Linked DNA regions of Casimicrobium huifangae. The protein of the gene in region 3 interacts with the protein of the main gene of each other region in a pairwise test. Links are inferred from orthologs where the notes say so. Each region holds a gene or a part of one and is shown on either strand. Other genes may lie near its edges. The genes, in order: FKL89_RS19740, rlmN and ftsZ.

Evidence for each region.
Region 1: the proteins of ftsZ (region 3) and FKL89_RS19740 interact in binary tests that used the Escherichia coli proteins (3 or more experiments, as listed by UniProt). The link is inferred for Casimicrobium huifangae from one-to-one orthologs.
Region 2: the proteins of ftsZ (region 3) and rlmN interact in binary tests that used the Escherichia coli proteins (3 or more experiments, as listed by UniProt). The link is inferred for Casimicrobium huifangae from one-to-one orthologs.

Annotation. Positions count from the first base shown.
Region 1 is NZ_CP041352.1:4,368,130-4,374,300, forward strand. The notes cover bases 1,856-4,707. They hold FKL89_RS19740 (rod shape-determining protein), read left to right. Parts: upstream 1,856-2,685; coding sequence 2,686-3,729; downstream 3,730-4,707. Other genes in these bases: gatA (Asp-tRNA(Asn)/Glu-tRNA(Gln) amidotransferase subunit GatA), read right to left, coding at 1,856-2,106; gatC (Asp-tRNA(Asn)/Glu-tRNA(Gln) amidotransferase subunit GatC), read right to left, coding at 2,106-2,393; mreC (rod shape-determining protein MreC), read left to right, coding at 3,815-4,707. Also shown: Asp-tRNA(Asn)/Glu-tRNA(Gln) amidotransferase subunit GatB, read right to left, coding at 1-637; more of gatA, read right to left, coding at 646-1,855; more of mreC, read left to right, coding at 4,708-4,729; rod shape-determining protein MreD, read left to right, coding at 4,726-5,268; mrdA (penicillin-binding protein 2), read left to right, coding at 5,281-6,171. UniProt on the Escherichia coli protein: Forms membrane-associated dynamic filaments that are essential for cell shape determination. Acts by regulating cell wall synthesis and cell elongation, and thus cell shape.
Region 2 is NZ_CP041352.1:1,589,951-1,596,094, forward strand. What follows is about bases 1,639-4,463. They hold rlmN (dual-specificity RNA methyltransferase RlmN), read right to left. Parts: upstream 3,718-4,463; coding sequence 2,560-3,717; downstream 1,639-2,559. Other genes in these bases: FKL89_RS07330 (RodZ domain-containing protein), read right to left, coding at 1,639-1,745; pilW (type IV pilus biogenesis/stability protein PilW), read right to left, coding at 1,742-2,563; ndk (nucleoside-diphosphate kinase), read right to left, coding at 3,754-4,182. Outside these bases: ispG (flavodoxin-dependent (E)-4-hydroxy-3-methylbut-2-enyl-diphosphate synthase), read right to left, coding at 1-803; more of FKL89_RS07330, read right to left, coding at 831-1,638; FKL89_RS07350 (GNAT family N-acetyltransferase), read right to left, coding at 4,563-5,396; FKL89_RS07355 (DinB family protein), read right to left, coding at 5,393-5,917; FKL89_RS07360 (RnfABCDGE type electron transport complex subunit D), read right to left, coding at 5,988-6,144.
Region 3 is NZ_CP041352.1:976,958-983,131, reverse strand. What follows is about bases 3,040-5,894. They hold ftsZ (cell division protein FtsZ), read right to left. Parts: upstream 5,129-5,894; coding sequence 3,950-5,128; downstream 3,040-3,949. Other genes in these bases: ftsA (cell division protein FtsA), read right to left, coding at 5,212-5,894; lpxC (UDP-3-O-acyl-N-acetylglucosamine deacetylase), read right to left, coding at 3,040-3,790. Outside these bases: preprotein translocase subunit SecA, read right to left, coding at 1-1,199; FKL89_RS04490 (M23 family metallopeptidase), read right to left, coding at 1,350-2,261; FKL89_RS04485 (hypothetical protein), read left to right, coding at 2,262-2,729; more of lpxC, read right to left, coding at 2,933-3,039; more of ftsA, read right to left, coding at 5,895-6,174. UniProt on the Escherichia coli protein: Essential cell division protein that forms a contractile ring structure (Z ring) at the future cell division site. The regulation of the ring assembly controls the timing and the location of cell division.

The DNA.
Region 1 (6,171 bases), 3.4 Mb from region 3 along the record:
GGCGGGTGCCGAACTCCTGCTGGCCGATCGGGCGCACCGAGACGTTGACGTCGCACCGGAACGAGCCTTCCTGCATGTTGCCGTCGCAGATGTCGAGATAGCGCACGAGGTTGTGCAGCGTGCGCGCGTAGGCGATCGCCTCTTTGGCCGAGCGCATCACCGGCTCGGTCACGATCTCGAGCAGCGGCGTACCGGCGCGGTTGAGGTCAACCCCGGACTGGCCGTCGAACAAATCATGCACGCTCTTGCCGGCGTCTTCCTCGAGGTGGGCGCGGGTGAGCTCGATGAACTTGGTAGCGCCGTCGTCGAGCGTGATGGTGAGGCCACCGCCCTGCACGATCGGCGTCTCGAATTGCGAGATCTGATAGCCCTTCGGCAGGTCAGGGTAGAAGTAATTCTTGCGCGCCATGATCGAGCGCTGATTGATCTTCGCGCCGATGGCGAGGCCGAACTTCACAGCGCGCTCGACAGCACCACGGTTCATGACCGGCAAGGCGCCGGGCATGGCGAGGCCTACGACTCCAACCTGGGTGTTCGGCGCCGCACCAAAGGCGGTGCTGCAACCACAAAAAATCTTCGACGCCGTGGTCAACTGCACGTGCGTTTCAAGACCGATGACGATTTCCCACTGTGCCATGTTCGTGCTCAGATGGACGGATGGCGCTTGTGCCAGTCCGTCGCCAGTTGAAACTGATGCGCCGCGTTCAACATGCGCGCCTCGTCGAGATAGTTGCCGATGACGTGCATGCCCACGTGCTGACCGTTGTCGTCGGTGCCGCACGGATGGCTCATCGCCGGCTGTCCCGTAAGGTTGGCACAGATGGTGAAGATGTCGTTGAGGTACATCTTGACCGGATCATCGCTCTTGGCGCCGAACTGGAACGCGCTCTCGGGTGCCGTCGGGCCCATCACCAGGTCGCACACCTCGTAGGCGCGCTTGAAGTCCTCGGCGATCAGCCGGCGCAGCTTGCCGGCCTGCAGGTAGTAGGCGTCGTAGTAGCCGTGCGACAGCACATAGGTGCCGATCAGGATGCGGCGCTTCACCTCGGCGCCGAAGCCTTCGGCGCGGCTCTTCTTGTACATGTCGAGCAGGTCGTCGTACTGTTCGGCACGATGGCCGAAGCGCACGCCTTCGTAACGCGACAGATTGCTCGAGGCCTCAGCCGGGGCCACGACATAGTACGCGGGCACCGAGTACTTGACGTTGGGCAGCGAGATTTCGACCGTCGTCGCGCCGAGCTTGCGGTAGACGTCGAGCGCGGCGTCCACGGCCTTGGCAATATCGGGTGCCACGCCTTCGCCGAAGAATTCCTTGGGCAGGCCGATGCGCAGGCCGGCGAGCGGCTTGGCGAGATCGCGACTGTAGTCCTCGCGCGGGCGGTCGAGCGAAGTCGCATCATGCGGATCAAAACCGGCCATCGCGTTGAGCAGCAGCGCGCAGTCTTCGGCGGTCTGGGCGAACGGGCCGGCCTGGTCAAGCGAGGACGCGAAGGCGATGATGCCGAAGCGCGAGCACACGCCGTAAGTCGGCTTGAGGCCCGTGAGATTGCAGAACATTGCCGGCTGCCGGATCGAGCCGCCGGTGTCGGTGCCGGTCGAGGCCGGGGCGAGGCCCGCCGCAACCGCCGCTGCCGACCCCCCCGACGAGCCACCCGGCACGCGCGACAGGTCCCAGGGGTTCTTGACAGTACCGAAGTACGAGGTCTCGTTGGACGAGCCCATCGCGAACTCGTCCATGTTGAGCTTGCCGAGCGTGACCATGCCGGCCGCAGCCATGTTGGCGACAACGGTCGAGGTGTAGGGCGCGACGAAGTTCTCCAGCATGCGCGAGCCGCAAGTGGTGCGCCAGCCGTCGATCAGGTAAATGTCCTTGTGCGCAATCGGCACGCCAAGCAGGGGCGCAGTATCCCCGGACGTACGACGGGCGTCGGCCACCTTTGCCTCGGCCAGCGTCTTCTCGCGGTCAAGGGTGATGTAGGCGTTGAGCGTCGGATTCAGTACATCGGCGCGGGCCAGGTAGTGTTCGGCGAGTTCGACGGCACTGACCTTCTTTTCATCGAGGGCTCGCTTGGTCTCGGCAACAGTGGCAAAGGTGTTCCAGCTCATTACTCGATCACCCTGGGTACGAGGTAATAGCCGTCTGCAGCAGCCGGCGCGTTCTTCTGAAACTTGTCGCGCTGATTCACTTCGGTGACGACGTCGTCGCGCAGGCGCAGCACCATGTCGAGCCCGTGCGACATCGGCTCAACGCCGTGCGTATTGACGGACTGCATCTCGTCGATCAGTTTGAAGATGCCGGTGAGCTTGGCCTGCACGTCGGCCACGTCGACGGGGGTCACGGCAATGCGCGCGAGATGCGCGATCCGCTCAATGTCCTGGGTGGTGAGACTCATGTCGGAGGAGTCGCCCCGGTCCGGAGGCGCCTGAAACCCGCTTGAATCGGGACGGCAGGCCGTTTGGCGCAGGGTCGAATATCTGTTTGTTTAAGTCTGGTAGGGTAACATATCGGGCTAAGCAATGTAGGCCCTACCGTCGCCGGAAAGGGCTTGCAGTCGATGTTTCCGGGGGATTTCGTTTACTGGCCTGAGTGCGATTCGCGCGTCAGGCCGAAATGCCTTGTGCCGCGCGCGACTGTGGTCGCGTCTGCTGCGCCTGGCCCAACAAGAGTGTCCGCAGACCCAAGTCATGTTCAAGTTTCTAAGCAGTTATCTTTCCACCGACATCGCCATTGATCTTGGCACAGCGAACACGCTGATTTACGTACGCGGCAAGGGCATCGTCCTCGATGAGCCCTCCGTTGTCGCGATCCGCCAGGAAGGCGGTCCCAACGGCAAGCGCGTTATTCAGGACGTCGGTCTCTCGGCCAAACAGATGCTGGGCCGCACGCCGGGCAACATCACGGCCATCCGCCCGATGAAAGACGGCGTGATCGCCGACTTCAACGTGACCGAGCAGATGCTGAAGCAGTTCATCCGCAAGGTGCTCGACAGCAAGATGTTCAGCCCGAGTCCGCGCATCATCATCTGCGTGCCCTGCGGCTCGACCCAGGTTGAACGTCGCGCGATCCGCGAGTCGGCGCTCGGTGCCGGCGCGTCCAAGGTGTTCCTGATTGAGGAGCCGATGGCGGCCGCGATCGGTGCCGACTTGCCAATCTCCGACGCGACCGGCTCGATGGTGGTAGACATCGGCGGCGGCACTACCGAGGTTGGCGTGATCTCGCTGGGCGGTATGGTTTACGCTGGTTCAGTACGCGTTGGCGGCGACAAGTTCGATGAAGCGATCATCAACTACATCCGCCGCAACTACGGCATGCTGATCGGCGAGACGACCGCCGAGACGATCAAGAAGACGATCGGCTCCGCGTTCCCCGGCAGCGAAGTGCGCGACATGGAGATCAAGGGCCGCAACCTCGCCGAAGGCATCCCGCGCGCGTTCACCGTGTCGTCCAACGAGATTCTCGAAGCCCTGACCGATCCGCTCAACGCGATCGTCAGCGCCGTCAAGCAGGCGCTTGAGCGCACGCCGCCTGAACTCGGTGCTGACATCGCCGAAAAGGGCATGGTGCTGACCGGCGGCGGCGCGCTGCTGCGCGACCTCGACCGTCTGCTGATGGAAGAAACCGGCCTGCCCGTGGTAGTGGCAGAAGACCCGCTCACCTGTGTGGTGCGCGGCTGTGGCAAGGCGCTCGAAAACATCGATCGCCTGTCTTCCATTTTCACCACCGACTGAGGTCTCTACGCGTGATGTTTGGCCACCCGCGCTTTGACAGAGCAAGCGTAGGTGGGCGACTCACGCCTGTTTTTCTGCAGGCAGTATGCAAGGCCGCGTAACCTCGTTGCCCTCCGAGCCGCCGCGCTTTTTCAAGCGCGGTCCGAGCCCGATCGCGCGGCTCACATTCTTCGGCGTAATTTCGCTTGCGTTGATGTTCATCGATGCACGTTTCAAGACGCTGGAAACGGTACGCATGGCCATTGCCACCGTCGTGTACCCGGTGCAACAGGCCGCGCTGATACCTGGGCAGATTGCCACGAGTATTGGAGAATTCTTCGACACCCGCGCCGAGTTGCGTGAGGAAAACACCCGGCTCAAGGCCGATCTGCTGCAGGCGTCGCTCGCACAGCAGGCCCACGTCGCCGCCAGGCAGGAGTCGGAGCGCCTGCAAAAGCTGCTGCTGATGTCACAGGCGGCGAACATCAAGGCACAGGCCAGTCGGGTCGTTTATCTCGGGCGCGACCCGTTTTCGCAGAAGGCATTCGTCGAACGGCAAGTCACCCAGACGTTCGAACCGGGCTCGGCAGTCGTTGATGAGCGGGGCCTTCTCGGGCAGTTGACCCGGGTTCATCCGCTGTTTGCTGAAATCACCCTGATCACCGAGAAGGATTTCGCGGTGCCGGTGAAGGTCGAGCGCACCGGCAACCGGGCCCTGCTGTACGGCCGTGGCCCCGGGCTCTCGCCCGAGCTCAGTTACGTTGCCAGCAATGTCGATGTCAAGGAGGGTGACATATTGCTCACCTCAAGCATCGACGGCCTCTATCCCGCCAACATTCGCGTCGCAACCATCGCCAGCGTGCAGCGCTCGGCGGAAAACCCGTTTGCCGTGATCAAGTGCACGCCAACCGCTGGTCTGCTCAGTGCTGACGCAGTGCTGGTCCTCGACAAACCGGCCGCACCACCGCCGCGCCCTGCCGCAGATGTCGCCAAAGAAGCGCCCAGCAAAAAACGCCGATGAGCTTCCTGCACCTGCCCGATTCTCCACTGTTCAAGATCGCCAAGCCGGAGGACATCCTGCTGGCGCCAAAGCCGTGGTTCGTCGCGCTGACGCTGGCGCTGGCCTTCACCGCCAACCTGCTGCCGTTATCCGGATTTGCGCTGGCAATGCGCCCCGACTTTTTCGCCCTGGTGCTGCTGTACTGGGCAATTCACCAGCCCCGCTGGATCGGGGTGGGCGTTGCCTGGGCTTGCGGCTTGCTGACCGATGTCGTAGAAGCCAATCTGTTTGGCCAGCATGCGCTGGCATATGCAATTCTTGGTTTTGCCGCTGGATATTTTCATCGCCGGGTATTGCGCTTCCCGCTCTGGCAGCAGGCGCTGCATGTGCTTGGGCTGCTGCTGATCGCGCAGGCTGTCGTGCTGGTGCTGCGCTTGATGAGCGGCGCGTCGCTGCCGAGTGCAGCACTGGTACTGGGCAGCTTCAGCAGCGCGCTGATCTGGCCAATCATTTCCGCATTGCTGCAGTGGCCGCAGCGTGTGCGCTCCCTGCTCGATTGAGACCAACAAGTCATGGCTGCCGAACTACGCAACTATGATCAGGAAGTCTTCTGGTACCAGCGCCGGCTGACACTGGCCGCAATCCTTGTGGTGCTGTGCTTCCTCGGATTGCTGGGCCGTTTCTTCTACCTGCAGGTGGTGCAGTATCGCCATTTCGCGACACTCGCCGAGGCCAATCGCATTGATGTGCAGCCCGAGGCGCCGAATCGCGGCATCATTACTGACCGCAATGGGCTGGTGCTGGCGTCCAACTATTCGGCCTATACGCTCGAACTCAACCCCCAGAAGATCGCCGACGTTGACGCGGCCATCGACGAGGTGGGCAAGATCGTTGAAATCTCGGCGCGCGACCGTCGCCGCTTCAAACGGCTCTACGAAGAATTCCGTACCAATGACAGTTTGCCGCTGAAGTCGCGGCTAAGTGATGAAGAGGTAGCGCGCGTCGCGGCCAACCGCTTCCGTCTGCCAGGCATTGAGATCAAGGCGCGGCTGTTCCGCCAATACCCGTTTGGCGAAGTTGCCTCGCACGTGATTGGCTACATCGGACGCATCAGTCAGGGTGAGAAAGAACGCATCGAGGCGGCCGGGCTGACCGCCAACTACAAGGGCTCCGACTACATCGGCAAGGTGGGCATCGAGCTTTCCTACGAGAAAGAACTGCACGGCACGGCCGGCGCCACTGAAGTCGAGGTGGATGCCTCACGGCGCGTGGTTCGCACGCTGTCGCGCAAGCCTTCGCTGACGGGCAACAATCTGCAGCTGTCACTCGACATCAGGCTGCAGAAGATTGCTGAGGATGCCTTTGGCAGCAAGCGCGGCGCCCTGGTCGCCATCGAGCCGGCAACGGGCGATGTGCTCGCCTTCGTCAGCAAGCCGGGTTACGACCCCAACCTGTTTGTCGAT
Region 2 (6,144 bases), 610 kb from region 3 along the record:
AGCGAGACGCGGATGGTGTCACCGATGCCCTGCTGCAGCAGGATGCCCATTGCAGCGGTTGAGGCGACGATCCCCTTGCTGCCCATGCCCGCTTCGGTAAGGCCCAGATGCAGCGGATAGTCGCAGCGCGCAGCGAGGTCGCTGTACACGGCGATCAGGTCCTGCACATCGCTGACCTTGCAGGAGAGGATGATCTTGTCGCCCGGCAGGCCGACCTCTTCGGCCAGCGCGGCGGATTCGAGCGCCGAGGCGACCAGGGCATCGCGCATGACCTGCTGTGCGCTCTTCGGCTGCGGCAGGCGCGAGTTCTCGTCCATCAGGCGGCCCATCAGGTCCTGGTCGAGGCTGCCCCAGTTGACGCCGATGCGCACCGGTTTCTGCTCGCGACAGGCGATCTCGATCATCTGCGCGAACTGGGTATCGTGCTTGTCGCCACGACCCACGTTGCCGGGATTGATCCGGTATTTCGCCAGCGCCTTCGCGCAATCGGGATAGTCGCGCAGCAGCTTGTGGCCGTTGAAGTGGAAGTCACCCACCAGCGGCACATTGCAATGTAGTTTGTCGAGACCTTCGCGAATGGCGGCGACCGCAGCGGCGGCTTCCGGCGAATTCACGGTGATGCGAACGACTTCCGAGCCGGCGTTGGCCAGCGCGAACACCTGATTGATCGTGCCCTGGATGTCGGCGGTGTCGGTGTTGGTCATCGACTGCACCATGATCGGTGCGTCGCTGCCGACGACTACGTGCCCGATGCGTACCTGGCGCGTAACGCGGCGCCCACGCGGGGAAGTGGAAAGGCTCATGTTGTTGCGCGGTACCGCCGCCTGCAATTACTCGATGCGGAAGCGGGCCACGTCGTTGCGCGTGAGCTCGCTCATGTCGAACGGCTTGCCGTCTACCGCAACTGCGACATTGCTGGCATTACCCACGGTGAACGACAGCGGGAGCGCGCCGTTGAACTCACGGGTCCCCGGTTGTGCCGTTTCCGAAAAAATGACTTCGCCCTTGCTGCGCACCTCGGTCCACGACTTCCCCTTGAAGGTAAGCGTGATGCGCTTTTCGCCCGGCCCGGGCAACAGTGGCGAGCTGGGCAAGGTGGCTGGTACCGGCGCAAGTGTTGCTGACGCGGGTGACGCTGCCGCCGGGGGCTCGTTTGCAGGCGAGGTAGCCCCGTCTTTGGCGGCGCCGTCTGCCGAGCCGCCCGACGGCGGCACAACGACAGGCACTGCGGGCGCGGCGTCGCCGGGGCGTGCCGTTGCGGTTGGGCTACTGGTGACTGTACTTGCCTTGCTGGCGCTCGGCGCCATCGCTTTACCCTGCCAGCTGACCAGGTGACCCCACTGGAAGTAGGCCGCGCCACCGGCAAGCACCGCAATCAGGGTGGCAGGAACCGCCCAGCGGGCGACGCGGCTGCCGTTGTGATCAGATTCGTGCGCGATCTCGCCGATAGCCTCGGGCGTCGGCTTGAGTTCGGTGGCTGCAATGGACTGTGTGGTCCCCTGTTCGATGCCCACGCTCTCCGGATCAAGGCCTACCAGACGGGCATAGCTGCGCATGAAGCCGCGTGTGAACGTGCGCTCCGGGAGGGCACTCCAGTCACCCGTCTCAATGGCAGTGACTTGTCGCACAGAGAGCTTGAGCTTGGTGGCGATGTCCTCCTGCGACATGCCGGCCGCCTCGCGCGCCGCCCGCAACCGGGCACCGGGTGAGGGGACGAATGCGGTCGTTGTCTCGTCGAGACTCACTCGCACACTCCTTTTTGCAGCCGCGCGTTGAGCGGCGAATCGGCGAAACGGGACTTGAGTTGCTGCACGTAACTGTCTTCTGCAGCGCGATCGCCGAGTTGCCGTTCAGCGCAGGCACCGTAGTAGTAAAGCTCGGCCGTCAGCGGCTGCGCACTGAGCGCCATGCGGACCTGCTTGCGTACTTCATCGAAGCGTGCCGTCTTCATGCCGACCGCCGCCAGCCCCTGATAGCCACGGGAGTAAAACGGCTGGATTTGCACCAGGCGGGCAAAGTAAGTCTCAGCTGGACGAATCATGCTGGCTGCGAGGGCGCAACTGCCGGCGTTTTCCAGCGCAACCTGGGGGGTCTGGTACAGCGGCAGCCGCAACGCTGCGTCGAACTGCTCCAGCCCTTCCTTCGGGCGACCCTGACGGCAGAGGTAGGAGCCGTAGTTGTTGCGGATATCGCCTTCGGCCGGGGCCATGGCGACTGCCTGCTGAAAAGCGGCATCGGCCTTCGCAAATTCGCCAAGGTCTGCGTGCACCAGCCCGAGAATGCTGTGCGCAACACCGTATTTCGGATCAAGACGGATTGCCTCGCGCAACTCTTCGAGTGCCACGCTCATCTGGCCGCGCTGGAAGTAATTGGCGCCGAGCTCGGTATGTACCTTGGCGCGGTAACGCAACGGGTCTTCGCCGCCAGGCGCCGCAGCCTGCGCGCTGTCGTCTTCTTTTTTTGACAGATTGCCGCAGGCGGTAAGCAGGGCCATCGCAACACCGGTCACGCCAAGGGCGACCAGTCGAAGGGTACGCGACAGACGCAAAGTTGCACAGGTCACTGCTGGTCTCCCGGAAATTTGGATGAACCCGAAGCCGGATGGATGTTGATCGTTTTCGCGGCTGTCCGGCGCGTGCGATCCTTGATCTGCCCGGCCAGCTGGCCACAGGCGGCGTCAATGTCGTCGCCGCGCGTCTTGCGAATTGTCGTCACGATGCCGGCATCCGACAAGCGGCGCTGGAAGGCGAGGATGCGTTCGCGTGGCGATTTGCCGTAGCCGGAATTAGGGAACGGATTGAACGGGATCAGGTTCAGCTTGCTGGGCACCTGCTTCGCCACTTTGATCAACGCTTCGGCGTGTTCGGGCTGATCATTGACGCCATCAAGCATCACGTATTCGAAAGTGATGAAGTCGCGCGGCGCAAATTCGAGGTAGCGGTTGCAGGCGGCGAGCAGTTCCTTGAGCGGATAACGCTTGTTGATCGGCACCAGCACGTCTCGCAGCGCGTCGGTGGGCGCATGCAGGCTCACCGCCAGCGCCACGGGCACCACGCGTGCCAACTCGTCAATCTGCGGCACCATGCCCGAGGTCGATACCGTCACCCGGCGGCGCGACAGGCCATAGGCATTGTCATCGAGCATCATCTCGAGCGCCGGGAACACGTTGAGATAGTTGGCGAGGGGTTCGCCCATGCCCATCATCACCACGTTGGTGACGGGCTGTACGCCGTCGGGCGTGCGCCCTTCGATACCGAGGTCGGCTTTCAGCGCCTTGTTAGCGTAGCGCAACTGGCCGATGATTTCGCCGACCGTGAGGTTGCGGTTGAAGCCCTGTTTGCCGGTGGAGCAGAACGAGCAGTCGAGCGCACAGCCTGCCTGCGACGAGATGCACAGCGTGCCGCGATCATCCTCCGGGATGAACACTGCGTCCACCGCACTGGTGCCAACGTCGAACAGCCATTTGCGGGTGCCATCGCTGGCGGTGCTGTCGCGGATGACGCTGAGATCGCGGATCTCGGCGTTGGCGGCGAGCAAGTCGCGGGTGGCTTTGGCGATGTCGGTCATCGCCGAAAAGTCAGTGACTTGCGATTGATGCAGCCACTTGAGGGTTTGTTTGGCGCGCATCTTCACGCTGGCAGGCTTTTCGCCGAGTTGGGCGAAAAACTGCGCCAGCGCGGGCTGGTTCAGCTCAAGAAGATTTTGCAGTTCGGCCACGAAATGGGTGAATGCATGCGCGCCGGTCGATCCCGATTAGCGGCCTGCGAAGACCTGGCTTTGCGGGAAGAAGTAGGCGATCTCGACGGCAGCGGTTTCCGGTGCGTCAGAGCCGTGCACGGCGTTGGCGTCGATGCTGTCTGCGAAGTCGGCGCGGATGGTGCCTGGCGCGGCTTTCTTCGGATCGGTGGCGCCCATCAGGTCACGGTTTTTCAGGATCGCGTTCTCGCCTTCGAGCACTTGCAGCACGACCGGGCCGGAGATCATGAACGAGACCAGGTCGTTGAAGAACGGGCGGGCCTTGTGCACGGCGTAGAAGCCTTCGGCTTCAGCCTTCGACAAGTGCGCCATGCGCGAGGCGATCACTTTCAGACCGGCGGCTTCGAAGCGCGACACGATGGCGCCGATGGCGTTCTTGGCGACTGCGTCCGGCTTGATGATGGAAAAGGTGCGTTCGATGGCCATTATTGATTCTCCAGAATGATTGCGACGGGTGATAGAGACGGCGCCAGGTTGCGGCAACTGCGTGAGGAGCAATCCGCACAAACGATCAAGGCGCGAAAACCCGAAAAACGCTTATGAAACAAAGCTCTACATTGTAGCACTGCGGCGATTTCCAGCGCATCGCTCGAAGTTGTACCGGAGCCAAAGTATGCGGCGGGTCGTGGACGAGACACGGTAATGCAGGCCAAGCAGCTTTTTCGCGAGACCCTTACTCGCTGAGGGCTAACGGAGCTTTTTTGCCGAAGTCGAGTTTTGATGTTTTGCCGCGCCAAGCCGTATGCAAGATGGCTTGCAATTGAAAGTTGACTGTCTGAGCGGTGCCGGGCGCCGGTGCACGCGAGCTAGGTGGTGCGCCGGTCGAACAACAGATGCGCGTGATCGGCGATATGACGGTAGCCGATGCGCTGGTAGCAGCGGTTGCTGGCGGGATTCAATGCGTCGGTAAACAGGAACACGGTACGCGGCCTGTCGCGCTGTACGTGCACGCTGGCGGCGGCGGTGACGGCCTGCGCGAAGCCGCGGGCACGCAGCGGGGGCGGTGTGTAGACCGGGCCGATACGCGCCGACGCGGCTGGCAGCGGGTTGCCGCCAGCAAACGCGACCGGCTCGCCGCGATCACACCAGAGCACGATCTGCTCGTCCGCGACGCGGCGACGGACGCGTTCTGCCAGCGGCGTCGGCACCGCGATCATGCCGACTTCCGCCTCGAATCCGCTCAGCCAGTCAATCAGCAAGTCGATATCGTTGCTGGTGGCGATGCGTGACGTGCCGCTCGCGCTGCCGAACGCCGGACTGCCGTGCAGCCGGTAGAGCAGCAGATCGGCGTGCACCGAATACTCACGGTCAAAGATGTCGGTGAACGACTTCAACAAGTCGCGCCGGCCGATCACCCCGGCGAGCGCAATCTGCTGCGTCCGCAGCCACGTGGCCAGTGCGGTGGCGGCTTCATCGGGCATCACCGACAGAAACAGCGTCTGCGTATCGACCAGCGTGCCGCAGCCAACCAGCGTTCCGTCCAGCTCGACAGCAAAAAAGCGCTCGCCATGCCGGGCGCCCAGTTGCAGGATGCGTGACAGTGCGCTCAGTTGGTGGGTATTGTTGGCCGGATCGGCCGCCAGCAAAGGCTCGGCGACGGCCCAGAGGCTTGCTGCCGTGGCGTGTTCGATGATTTTCATTGTCCGAAAGCGGGCGACGCGAAATCGGCGGGCATCGCCGGCAAGTCGGTGACGCCGGGATCGATGCCGCACTGCATCAGCAGCGTACTGACCTGACCGCGGTGATGGGTCTGGTGGTTGAACAGCTGCATCAGCGCCAGCGACAGCGGCTGCACGATCTCGGCGCGGTTGCCGGACAGGCGGCGATAGGCGATGAATTCAGCCAGCCGTACCGGTGTCAGGCTCGCGACAAACCGGTCAATGCGGTCATCGGCGGTGACGCGTGCGCGCGCCAACTCGTCAAAATTGGTATACAGCTCCTGATCGAGAGAGATCACCGCGTTCGGCTCGCCCGTCATGCGTGACAGCCACAGCCAGTCAGCGACCAGCAGGTGGTTGAGCGTGCCGTGGATGCTTTTGAAATAGGCGCCCATGTTGCGCTTGCGGGTGCCATCCGGGAGCTTTGCCGCCGCAGCATAAATTGACTCGTTCTGCCAGCGGTTGTAGCGGGCGAAATGCTTGCAATAGGCCGTCGTGATCATGCCCAAAGTATAGGCGGCGACACCTGGCATTTTTTGCCAACATCACGACAGCGCTCGTACGATGACTTGCTTAGCGTTTCGCCGGCGTTTGCTCACCCTGCCGCCACTCGAAACGCACCGTTGGCCAAAGGGTGTTGATCAATGGCACCAGTGCGCTTGCCGCGAACAGCACCACGATCAGGCCATGCGGCTTGTAGAGTACGAATTGCCAGAGGAAGGCAACGATC
Region 3 (6,174 bases):
TAAATCTGCTGGAATTCGTAGGCTTCAGTGTCTGCTGTACCGGTCATGCCGGCCAGCTTGCCGTACATGCGGAAGTAGTTCTGGAAGGTGATCGAGGCCAGCGTCTGGTTCTCGCGCTGGATGGGCACGCCTTCCTTGGCTTCCACTGCCTGATGCAGACCATCACTCCAGCGGCGCCCCGACATCAGGCGGCCGGTGAATTCGTCAACGATGACCACTTCGCCGTCCTGCACAACATAGTGTTCGTCGCGGTTGTACAGCGCATGGGCGCGTAGCGCGGCGTACACATGGTGCATCAGCGAAATGTTGGCAGCGTCGTAGAGGCTGGATCCGGAGGGCAACATGCCCATCTGTTCGAGCAGCTTCTCGGCATGCTCATGGCCTTCTTCCGACAGATAGACCTGACGGCCCTTTTCATCAACGTGGTAGTCGCCGGCAGACTTTTCGTCGGCCTGACGCGTCAGTTTCGGCGCCAGCTCGTTGATCTTGTAGTAAATCTCGATGTTGTCGTCGGCCTGACCCGAGATGATCAGCGGCGTGCGTGCCTCATCGATCAGGATGGAATCAACCTCGTCAACGATGGCGTAGTTGAGCCCGCGCTGACGGCGGTCCGCCACCGCGTATTCCATGTTGTCACGCAGGTAGTCGAAACCGTACTCGTTGTTGGTGCCGTAGGTGATGTCGGCTGCGTAGGCAGCGATCTTTGACGCATTGTCCTGTTGCGACAGAATGGTGCCGACGCTCATGCCCAGGAAGCGGTAGATGCGCCCCATCCAGTCGGCATCGCGTTTGGCCAGGTAGTCGTTGACGGTGACCACATGCACGCCCTTGCCGGCCAACGCGTTGAGGTACACCGGCAGCGTTGCCATCAGCGTCTTGCCCTCACCGGTGCGCATTTCGGCAATCTTGCCCTGATGCAGCGCCATGCCACCGATCAATTGCACGTCAAAGTGGCGCATCGCCAGCACCCGTGTGCTCGCCTCGCGCACAACGGCAAACGCCTCAGGCAGCAGCGCGTCAAGCGGCTCGCCATTGGCAACGCGCTGTTTGAACTCCGCTGTCTTGCCTTTCAGCTCGTCGTCGGACAAGGATTTCAGGCCGTCTTCAAGGGCGTTGATCTTGTGGACCTGGCCGCGATACTGTTTGAGCAGCCGGTCGTTGCGGCTGCCGAAAATCGTTTTTAGAAATTTGTCGATCATGATGTGAAGACGCGCCCGGCGTACGGACGGCAGATGTGACGATGCCCGCTAGACGGCATCGGGCACAACCGTGCCGACACCGCCGCAGCGGGCGAAACCAATGATTTTAAGCCGACGCCCGCATCCGGGCGAAGCCAGCGGGATGCAGCTTTAGCGGACGGCGAGGAAGCGGGCTGGATTCTGCGGCACGCCATTGAGCCGCACTTCGAAGTGCAAATGCGGCCCGGTGGAGCGGCCGGTGGAGCCGACCCGCGAGATGCGCTGGCCGCGGACGACCAGATCGCCCTCCTTGACCAGCAGTTCAGAGCCGTGGGCATAGCGGGTGACGAGACCATTGCCATGGTCGATCTCGACGCTCTTGCCGTAAGCGGGATGGAAATCTGCATAAATCACTTTGCCGCTGGCGGCTGCATTGATCGTGGTTCCCGTCTCGGCGGCGAAATCCACGCCCTCGTGGAAGGTCTGATGGCCGTTGAACGGATCGATCCGATAACCAAAGTTCGAGGTGTAATTGATGTTTTCAATCGGCGGCAGGGTCGGCAGGAACTTGCGCTGCGCGCTACCTTCGACCAGCAGGGCCTCGAGCACCGACAGCTGGTCGGCCTTGACGTCAACGCCCTTGCTGAGTTCGCCGAGCTGTTTGGTGAAATCGTCGATCGACAGCGGCGCACCCGCTGTGGCCGCGCCGCCGCGCCCGGCATTGGCGGTGGCGCTGGGCAGCTCCTGCGGCTTCAGGCCCGCCACCTTGGCGAGCTTTTCACCGAGACCATCCAGCCGCAGCATGTGTGCCTGCATCTCGCCCAGCTTGACGGCGAGACTGTTGATGTTGTCCTGAATCTGCTGCTGGCGCTGCTTGGCCTCGGCGTGCTGGTCAGCCAGCAGGATGCCGCGAATCAGCGGATGGTTGCTGGTGGCGGCGTATTTGAGCGACAGGTAATTGGCAAGGGTGGCGGTCAGCGCCAGCGCCACCAACCCGGCAAAACCGAGGCCGATGACCTGCGGAATGCCGACCGAAAGCGTTCGCTTGCTCCGGAAGTCGCTTGAAACAACGATAATCTGCACGTGAAATTCCTCAACTCACCGCGCTCTGCGTCGGCGCTCTATCCGCGACCTCTGGGCCTCGCCCAATTTCTGGATCGCATGCCCGCACTGGGCGCTGCTTTGCGACACGCCCGCGAGGGTGGCCGTCAAAACGACGTGCTGATGGAAGCGGTGCCGGAGCGTCTGAAGCGCTTTGTGGTGGCGATTACTGCCTCGGGCTCAACACTGAGTCTCACGGTCGATTCCCCTGAAGCCGCACATCTGGCGCGCTTGCTGAACGCCGAAATGCTGACCAATCTGAGCCGTAAGGGCTTGAAATTTAGCGAAATTTCGCTGAGGGCGCAATCAACTGCGGTAATTCGGCGCACCGTTCGCGTGCGTCCGAGCCCCAACGCCGGCCGCAAACTCAATTCAGCAGCGGACCAAATGTCGAGTGAGCGCTTGCAAACAAGCATGCGAAAACTGGCGAGAACGCTGGACCGCGGCTAGGTTGCAAGCTAGCGAGGCCGCACCAACAATCGCCACGGACCTCATCGAGCTGACTTTCGACCATCAACTTTTTTCGCTAAGCGCCGTCTGTAAAGGGCTTGGACGCCGAAACCGCCAGGAATCGACTCGGGCACTTTCAACGCGCCACGCCTTAGCTGGAAGCCGTTTTGGCGAAAAGCTGTAAGTGCTGATGTCTGCTGCAACTAGGTCGCGTAACGCCAGGCGGCAGGCTTCGCCAGCAGCGCCAGGCAAAGTTTGTTGTTCAGCTCGTGGCCGGACTTGAACGCGTGGTACTTGCCACGTACCCGGTGCCCCAACAAAAACAGGTCGCCCACTGCGTCGAGCACCTTGTGCCGCGCCAGCTCGTCGGCAAAGCGCAACCCTTCGCGGTTAAGCACCTTGTATTCGTCCAGCACTACGGCGTTTTCCATGCTGCCGCCCTGCGCCAGCCCCATTGAGCGCAGGGTTTCCACCTCGTAGGCAAAGCCAAACGTGCGCGCCCGGCTAATGTGCGAGAGAAAGTCCTCGTCCTCCAGCTTCATGCGCACCCGGCACTGGTCGTCGGGAATTGCCGGGTGCGAAAAGTCGATGGTGAAATCCACCTCAAAGTGCGGATTCGGCAACAGCTCGGCGAACTTGTCGCCCATCTCGACGCGTACCGGTTCGAGGATTTCGATGTAGCGACGGGCTACCTCCTGTTCAGCTACACCAGCCTGCTCGATCAGATAGACGAACGGCGCCGACGAGCCATCCATGATCGGCACTTCGAGGTTGTCGAGTTCGATGATCGCGTTGTCAACGCCACAACCAACGCAGGCCGCGAGCAGGTGCTCGACGGTGGCGACCTTGGCCTGACCATGCACCAGCGTCGTGGCTAGCCGGGTTTCCTTGACCAGCTCGGCACGGGCCGGGATGTCCTCGGGCGGATTGAGATCAGTGCGACGGAAGATGATGCCCGTATCGGGCGGCGCGCTCTTGAGGGTGATCTGGACGCGAACACCGGAGTGCAGCGCGACTCCTGTGGCAGTGACGTCGCTCGCGACCGTATGTTGCTTCGGCATGGCCGCAAGTATAGGGGGCCGTACGGCGGCTCACCCGACCGGCACAGGGAGCGAATCTGCGCCGGCAGGACTGCGGCACCCGCACGATGGGGGGACACGTGCGAGTGCCGCAGAGAGGCGCGCCCCCGTTTCCGGGCGCGCTGCCGCAGGGCCGCGGGCCTAGTCGGCCTGCTTGCGCAGGAAGGTCGGAATTTCCAGCGAACGCGCGGTGTTGCGACCCGGATTGCGTACGAAGGTCGGCTCGTCGTAAGAAACCTCGATACCCGCCGTGACCGGCGCCGCCTCGGTGGCTACACCCAGGTTGTCGGTGCCGGTACGCAACGTCGGGATCTCCAGCCGTGGCGCGGCGGCTGCGCCACCCTGCACTGCCTGCATCTTGCGCTTGGCACCGAGACCGGTAGCCACCATGGTGACGCGCATCTCGTCGCCCATTTCGTCGTCGATGACGTGCCCCCAGAGCACCGTCGCGTCCGCCGAGACAAATTCGGCGACAGTGTCGGTGACGTCATAAAGCTCGCCCAGTTCGACATTGCTCGACGTCGTGATGTTGAGCAGCACGCCGCGCGCACCCTGCAAGTCCACATCTTCGAGCAACGGACTCTTGATCGCAGCCATCGCCGCCGCCTTGCCGCGCTCTTCGCCGCTGGCTGTTGCGGTGCCCATCATCGCCATGCCAAGCTCGGACATGATGGTGCGCACGTCGGCGAAGTCGCGGTTGACCAGGCCGCGCTTGTTGATGATCTCCGAGATGCCCGCGACGGCGCCGTGCAACACATCGTTCGATGCTGCGAAGGCAGCGGGCAGTGAGACATTGCGGCCGAGCACCTGGATGAGCTTCTCGTTAGGCACCACGATCAGCGAATCGACGTGCTTCTGCAGCTCATCGACACCCGCCTGCGCCGCGCGTTCGCGCTTCTGCATCTCAAAGCGGAACGGCTTGGTCACCACGGCGACCACCAGAATGCCCATCTCCTTGGCAAGCTGCGCCACAACGGGAGCAGCACCGGTGCCGGTGCCGCCGCCCATGCCTGCGGTGATGAACAGCATGTCGGCGCCGCGGATCGATTCCTGCAGGGCCATCTTTGATTCCATCGCGGCATCGCGGCCGACTTCCGGCTTGGCGCCCGCACCCAGGCCCTGCGTCAGCTCGGCACCGAGCGGAATGCGCTTCGGCGCCGGGTTGCGGTCGAGCACCTGGGCATCGGTGTTGGCGGCGATGAACTCGACGCCGGCGACCCCCTTGTTGATCATGTGCTCCACAGCGTTGCCGCCGCAGCCGCCAACGCCGATCACTTTGATGACCGCGCCATCCCTTTTTTCATCAACGATCTCAAACATGCTTTCGCTCCTTCAAGGCAAACAAAACCAAAACTCAACGCTTACGTAACTTTCCGACTCGTCCAACCGTCATCACACTCAAGCTACAAACCAAACGCATCCCGCAACTTCGCAAACATCCCGGCCGCGGCGGACTCGCGGCGACGCAGCACCGCCTGCTTGGCCAGCTGGTCGCGACCATGCATCAACAAGCCGATCGCGGTGGCGTACTTCGGCGCCGCCAGTACGTCTTTCAGCGGCCCGCGATAGTCCGGCACTGCCACCCGCACCGGCATGTGGAATACCTCTTCGCCGAGCTCCACCATGCCGGGCAGCATTGCGCTGCCGCCGGTGAGAGCGATGCCAGAGCGCAGCAGCGGTTCAAACCCCGATCGCTTGATCTGCTCGTGCACCAACTGGAACAGCTCCTCGACGCGCGGCTCCACCACCTCCGCCAGCATGTGCCGCGGCATTGACTTCGCCGGCCGATCGGCAACGCTGGGCACCTCAATCAACTCCTCGGGCTCAACCAGTTTGGTCAGAGCGCAGGCATAGCGATGTTTGATGTCTGCCGCTTCCTTGCTCGGTGTGCGCAGAGCCATCGCAATGTCGTTGGTGATCTGGTCGCCGGCCACCGGGATCACACCCGTGTGGCGGATGGCGCCACCCGTGAACAGCGCGAAATCGGTCGTACCGCCACCGATGTCGACCAGGCCGACGCCAATCTCCATCTCGTCGCGGGTGAGGCACGCGGCGGCTGACGCCAGCGGTTGCAACACCAGCTCCTGCACGTTGAGGCCACAGCGGCGGACGCACTTCTCGATGTTCTCGGCAGCCGAGACCGCACCAGTCACGATGTGGACTTTCACTTCCAGGCGGCGGCCACTCATGCCCAGTGGGCGGCGCACACCCTCCTGACCATCGATGATGTATTCCTGCGGCAGCGTGTGCAGCACCACCTGATCGTTCGGGATCGCGATCGCCTTCGCCGTCTCGATCACCCGCTCCATGTCAGCCTCGGTGACCTCGCTGTCCTTCATCGCCACCATGCCGCTTGAATTCAGGCT